2 regions of the Burkholderia sp. AW49-1 genome follow, and region 1 is predicted to be linked to the other one. Evidence: predicted binding sites of a transcription regulator. Region 1 holds the regulator's gene; the other holds the start of a gene.

Region 1 (3,410 bases):
CGACCTCGTCGTCGTCGGCCATCGGTGCCGCAGCGGGTTGTCGAGATGGTGGATGGGCTCGGGCAACACGCAACTGCTCGATCGCGTGAACTGCAGCATCCTGGTCGCGTGTTCGTCGGCGGAAGAGCAAAAGGCCGAGATCGCTCGCGAACGCGAAGCGGCCACTGCGAGCGGCAAGTGAGCCGATGATCGTAAGGCCGGCCGGGTCGCATCGCGATTCGTGCCGGTTTTGCGGCATCTACACCGATTGCCGCCGCTCAGGCGTGAAGGTTGATCGCTGACAACTTCCACGAGAACAAGCCAAAGCGGTGGAAGATTGCCGCATAGCGCGTGCCGTCGGCGCTGCGCTGGTAAGTCACGGCAAATTCATCAATATTCCGGTAGCCGGCGCTCGTTTGCTGCGGATGGCCCGCCTCGCCCGGGCTGCCAGGTGCGGATGCGTTGGCTGGCGCAGTTGCGGCCGAGGCGGTGACATTGCTAGCTGGTACAGGGGCGCTGGCCGGATTGACAGGCGGCGAGGCTGGTGCGTTGCCAGTTGCAGCGTCTGACGGCGGACCCGACCACTCGGGCGGCCGTTCACCCGGATTGCCGCGCGGGGGAATGCCGCTCATCAGTGCCGCTACACCTTCCGGTGTCGCATAGGCATCGACCAGCGGGCCGATCAACGCAGATCCGATCAGTGCGCCAATCACCGCGAACGGATTGTCCTTCTTCACTGCGTCGATCCGGCGCATCAACTCTTCCGTGACCTGCTGCTTCAGGCTGATGCGCAGCGACGGAAAATCGACATACTCGCTGACCGCTTGCGCATCGCGCGCGTCGATCGCCGATTTCAGGCGACCGAGCGCGACGTACGGCGATGCGTACGCGTAACCGATCGCCATCAGGACGGCGATGGCCAGCACGACGATCAGCAATGGTTTGAGCCGCCATGCGCGGCCCGATGATCCAGTCACGATGCCTCCGGTGCGGACAGGTTCCGCAATCACAGACCGCCGTGCGTGGCCGATCGTTCCTCTGCGATGCAGCGATCGATCATCCGGCACACGGCATCGATCGTCCCGACCATGATCAGGCGCGACCGACCGTGATAGACGCGCACGGGCGCTCGGCGCGCCGGCTCTGCGTGATTCAGGCCACCATTCAGCGAGACCCGCGCGAACGCGGGAAGGGCTGACGGCAGCAGCGACGCCTGCCGTTCAACTGCGACTTCTTGGCTCACCACGGGCGCCGCGGCGGACAGCGGCGCGCAGGGCGTGCGGCCGCGCAGGTGACGCAGGCGGCCGAATTGACGGAAAGGCAGCAGACGGGAAAGGCGTTCCATGATGTTCTCCTCAGCGAGACCGATTGTCAGAGTTCGCCCGAGCGGATCAGCCCGACGGCGATGCCTTCCAGCGCGAATTCCGCGCTGCCGGCCTTGACGAAGATGTTTTCGTAATCCGGGTTCTCCGCGATCAGCTCGAGGCCGCCGGGCCGGCGCATCAGGCGCTTGACCGTGACGTCGTCGCCGAGGCGCGCGACGATGATCTGGCCGTCCTTCGCTTCCGTGCGCTTCTGCACGGCGAGGAGGTCACCGTCGAGAATGCCGGCGTCGCGCATCGACAGGCCGCGCACCTTCAGCAGGTAATCGGGCTTGCTGGTGAACAGCGCGGGATCGCACGCGTAATGTTGGGAGATGTGCTCTTGCGCGAGGATCGGGCTACCGGCCGCTACGCGGCCGACGAGCGGCAGCGACAGTTGCATCAGGCCGGCGTGCGGCAACGTGAACTGGTGCGGCGCGTCGTCGATGCCGAGCAGGCGGATGCCGCGCGACGCGCCGGCGGCCAGCTCGATCACGCCCTTGCGCGCCAGCGCACGAAGGTGTTCCTCGGCCGCATTCGGCGAGCTGAAACCCAGCTCTGCCGCAATCTCGGCGCGCGTGGGAGGGAAACCGGAGCGCTCGATCGCGCGGCGGATCAAGTCGAATACTTGCTGCTGACGGGCGGTGAGTTTGGTCATGGCTGAACTGTATGGATAGACAGTGAGCTGTATTTTTATACAGTACTTCGCGAATTTCAAGTGTTACTTGAGGTTCGCTGCGATCGCGGCGGTTCCGACGCGATTTCGCGACGCCCGGACGCCGGTTCGTCCGCCGCAACCGTCCATCCCGTCTGCGTTAGCACTTTTGAGTATTAAAAAATGAAGAACGATTATTTTTAATCATGTAAGCCGTTCGCTAGACTGGCCCGACATCGCAATACCGACAACACTGGAGAACCAAGGATGGCGAAGCGCAATACGGGGCTGGTGGGCGGAGTGGGCCGCCTGATCGCAACACTCGCGCTGGGCGCGGCGGCGGCGCTGGGCGTGGCGACGCACGCCCAGGCCGATACGACCTTCCTGAACGTGTCCTACGACCCGACGCGCGAGCTGTATCAGGACTTCAACCAGGCGTTCGGCAAGGAGTGGAAGGCGAAGACGGGCGAGACGGTCAACTTCAAGCAGTCGCACGGCGGCTCGGGCGCGCAGGCGCGCTCGGTGCTCGACGGCCTGCAGGCCGACGTCGTGACGCTGGCGCTCGCCTACGACATCGACGCGCTCGCCAACAAGGGCCTCGTCAACAAGGACTGGCAGAAGCGCCTGCCGGACAACGCATCGCCGTACACGTCGACGATCGTGTTCCTGGTGCGCAAGGGCAACCCGAAAGGGATCAAGGACTGGGACGATCTCACCAGGCCGGGCATCTCGATCGTCACGCCGAACCCGAAGACGTCGGGCGGCGCGCGCTGGAACTACCTGGCCGCATGGGCATATGCCGTTCACAAGCCGGGCGGCAACGAGCAGAGCGCGAAGGAATTCGTGACGAAGCTCTACAAGAACGCGGGCGTGCTCGACTCGGGCGCGCGTGGCGCGACGACGAGCTTCGTGCAGCGCGGGATCGGCGACGTGCTGATCGCATGGGAAAACGAAGCGTTCCTGTCGATCAAGGAATTCGGCACCGACAAGTTCGAGATCGTCGTGCCGTCGGTGAGCATCCTGGCCGAACCGCCCGTCGCGGTCGTCGACAAGGTGGTCGACAAGAAGGGCACGCGCAAGCTGGCCGAGGCGTACCTGAATTTCCTGTACAGCCCGCGGGGCCAGGAAATCGCGGCGCGCAATTACTACCGCCCGCGTTCGAAGAACGTGCCGGCGGAGCTGACGAAACAGTTTCCGAAGCTGAAGCTGTACACGGTCGACGACACCTTCGGCGGCTGGACGAATGCGCAGAAGACGCATTTTGCGGACGGCGGCGTGTTCGATTCGATCTACAAGCCGCAGTAACGCACGCAGCACCATAACGACAGCGGCGCGCCACGATAGTGCGCCGCATCCCCGGCGGGCCGCCGGCGCGAGAGCACGCTCCGCGTCGGCGTTTGCGCCGGACCCATGAG
Region 2 (3,410 bases), on a different contig from region 1:
CGCGCGACCCGAAGATTCCCGGCCAGGACGGGCCGAACGTGCTCAGCTACATCGACGTGCTGGCCGGCGGGCAGCCGGTTGGCCGGCGTGTCGCGGTGGTCGGCGCCGGCGGCATCGGCTTCGACGTCGCCGAATATCTGGTGCAAGGCGGCGAGTCGCCGACGCTCGATCTGGAAGAGTGGAAAGCGGAGTGGGGCGTGACCGATCCGGCTGCGACGCGCGGCGGCGTGACTCGCGCACAGGTCTCGGCGCCGGCTCGCGAAGTGACGCTGCTGCAGCGCAAGGCCGCGCCGCTCGGCAAGGGGCTCGGCAAGACGACCGGATGGATTCACCGTGCGACGCTGAAGATGAAGCAGGTGAAGATGATCGGCGGCGTGAACTACGAACTGATCGATGCGCGCGGGTTGCACGTGTCGTATGGCGAGCAGCGGACCGATCATGAACTGATCGAAGCCGACACGATCGTGCTGTGCACGGGGCAGGAGCCGCAGCGCGCGCTGCTCGCGCCGTTGCAGGCGGCCGGACGCTCGGTGCATCTGATCGGCGGTGCGGAACTGGCGGCCGAGCTCGATGCGAAGCGTGCGATCGATCAGGGATCGCGGCTCGCGGCGAGGCTGTAACGGGCGTCGTGCCGGGTTGCGAAACGGCGGCGTGCGTCGCGCGACGCGCTGGCGACTTCCCGCGTCGCCATGCAACGTGGCGACGCGATTCCGTCAGAACGCCATTCGCGATCGGCCGGCATGCGTCAGGCCGCTTCGGCGCGCTCTTCCTCTTCCGCCTCCAGCATCGCCTTGACGATCAGGTAGACGGCCGGCAGGTCGTCGTCGTCGCGACGCCAGTCGACCGGCTCCTCGACATCCGCCGCCACCAGCCGGCTGCCGCGCAGGCGGATGAACGCGTCGACGACCGTCGGGTCGTTGCGGCTCAGGAAACCGGTATTCGAGAACGCGAGTTCCTCGACGTTCAGCAGCGCCTGCCAGCTCATCGTGCGGACGGCGGCCGGATGGGTGCGGCGCCGCAGGCCGAGCGCGCGTTGGGCGGGGCCGCCGACGACACGCTGCAGGTCGACGACCGCCCGCTGCGCGGCACGCTCGAAGTGGACGGGGTTGAAGCCGGGTTGCTCGGGATCGAATGCGGATGACTGGAACATGGTCGCCTCACAAAAGTCCGTCCGTCATGGGTGACGGAATTCGGGTCAAATGGTGCAAAAACACTGTAAATATATACAGTGTCCGAGGCGGTTTCAAGTCCTGAATGCAACTCTGTTTCCCGGCACCGGGGCGAGCGCGGCGGCGACGGTGGCCGGCGCGCGCGCCGCGCGGCTTTCGCGAACGACTTACACCGACGCCGCGATCGTTTCCCGCAACCACCGATGCGCGGGATCGCGGTGCACGCGCTCGTGCCACAGTATCGACATTTCATAGCCGGGAACTTGAACGGGCGCTTCCACCACGCGCAGCGCGGGCACGTCGCGCACCAGACGCTCGGGCAGCATCGCGACGAGATCCGTGCTGGCGACGGCCGACATCACGAACAGGAAATGCGGAACGGACAGCACGACACGCCGCGCGGCGCCCGCTTGCGCGAGCGTTTCATCGGTCACGCCGAAGAAGCCGCCGCCGTCGGGCGACACGATCACGTGTTCCAGCGCGCCGAACTGCGCGAGCGTCGGGCGCCGCTTCAGCTTCGGATGACCGGCGCGGCCGACGAGCACGTAGCGCTCGACGAACAGCGGCAGGCGCCGCATCCCTTCCGGTGAACCTTCCGTCGTGTGGAAGGCCAGGTCGATGCCGTTTCGCTCCGCGTCCTGCTCGATGCGTGGCGGCACGAGCTCGACGACGGCGAGGCGCGTCGCGGGGGCGGCTGACCGCAGCGTGTTCAGCGCGGGCAGGACGATCGTCGATTCGCCATAGTCGGTCGCGGCCACGCGCCACGTGTTCGTCGCGGTTGCCGGATCGAACGGCGTGGCCGTCAGCACCGCACGTTCGACCGCGTCGAGCGCGTCCCGCAGCGGCTCGCGCAGCGTTTCCGCGCGCGCGGTCGGCCGCATGCCGCGTGGTCCCGGCAGCAACAGCGGATCGCCGAAGAGATCGCGCAGTTTCTGCAACTGCACGCTGACCGACGGCTGCGACATGTTCAGTTTTTCGGCTGCCCGCGTGACGTTGTGCTCGGCGAGCAGCACGTCGAGCGTGACCAGGAGGTTCAGATCCAGTCGTCTGAGATTGTTCATGCCTATACCTGGAATATCAGGAATTCATTTCAAATATACCTTGGGCGACGGCATCCTGCAGTCATTCAATCAACGGAGTGACGAACATGAATGTGCTGATCGTTTATGCCCATCCGGAACCGCGTTCGCTGAACGGCGCGCTGCGCGACTTTGCCGTCGAGCGGCTCGAAGCGGCGGGGCATAGCGTGCAGGTGACGGACCTGTATGCGATGAACTGGAAGGCCGCGTTCGACGCGAACGACGTGACCGATCGCAAGCCCGACGCGCGTTTCGATCCGTCGCTCGACTCGAAGCACGCGTTCGCGACGGGCACGCAAAGCGAAGACATCGCGCGCGAACAGGAAAAATTGAAGTGGGCCGATGCGGTGATCCTGCAGTTTCCGCTGTGGTGGTTTTCGATGCCGGCGATCATGAAGGGTTGGGTCGAGCGCGTGTATGCGTATGGTTTTGCATACGGCGTCGGCGAACATTCCGACCTGCACTGGGGCGACCGTTACGGCGAAGGTTCGCTTGCGGGCAAGCGCGCGATGATCGTCGTCACGACGGGCGGCTGGGAGTCGCATTACAGCGCACGGGGCATCAACGGGCCGATCGACGACGTGCTGTTTCCAATCCAGCACGGGATTCTCTATTACCCGGGGTTCGACGTGCTGCCGCCGTTCGTGGTCTACCAGACGCACCGGATGAACGACGCGCGCTTCGATGAAACGCGTGCCGCGCTCGGCAAGCGTCTCGACGAACTGTGGACCGCGCAGCCGATTCCGTTCCGGCGGCAGAACGCGGGCGATTACGAGATTCCGGCGCTGACGCTGAAGGCGGAGATCGCGCCGGGGACGGTGGGGTTCGCGGCGCATCTGGCGCAGGAGTGGTGATCGTCGCCGCATCGTCGTGATGCGGGGCGATACCTGGACGGGACGGCTGCAAAACGACACGGGCGACCGGCGAGAAAATCGCCGGCTGCCCGTGTCGTACTCTGCGCGGCCGTTCAGTCACGCCGCGCGTCGCGTTCACTTATCGATCATCCTCGCGCACCGAAGACGGATGCCGGCACAGCGCCCGCACTTCCATCTCCATATACGGAAACAACGGCAGCTGACTCAACACGTCATGCAGTTGCTGCACGCTCTCGACGTCGAAAATACTGACGTTCGCATACTGCCCCGCGATCCGCCACAGATGC

The links. Region 1 encodes LexA, which represses DNA repair genes until DNA is damaged. Its sites were predicted from a motif close to ACTGTATNNNNATACAGT; they were not measured.
Region 2: a site for LexA is predicted at 1,213-1,230, ahead of ACV22W_RS03695 (DUF2471 family protein). Genes of this name have one in related genera too.

Annotation. Positions count from the first base shown of each region.
Region 1 is NZ_JBSAXF010000005.1:191,085-194,494, forward strand. It holds gene ACV22W_RS11035 (universal stress protein) at 1-181, shown strand, start outside; gene ACV22W_RS11040 (DUF2939 domain-containing protein) at 258-956, opposite strand; gene ACV22W_RS11045 (hypothetical protein) at 986-1,324, opposite strand; gene lexA (transcriptional repressor LexA) at 1,351-1,998, opposite strand; gene ACV22W_RS11055 (sulfate ABC transporter substrate-binding protein) at 2,263-3,300, shown strand.
Region 2 is NZ_JBSAXF010000001.1:854,985-858,394, reverse strand. It holds gene ACV22W_RS03700 (oxidoreductase) at 1-620, shown strand, start outside; gene ACV22W_RS03695 (DUF2471 family protein) at 746-1,150, opposite strand; gene ACV22W_RS03690 (LysR family transcriptional regulator) at 1,337-2,230, opposite strand; gene ACV22W_RS03685 (NAD(P)H-dependent oxidoreductase) at 2,317-3,102, shown strand; gene catC (muconolactone Delta-isomerase) at 3,242-3,410, opposite strand, start outside.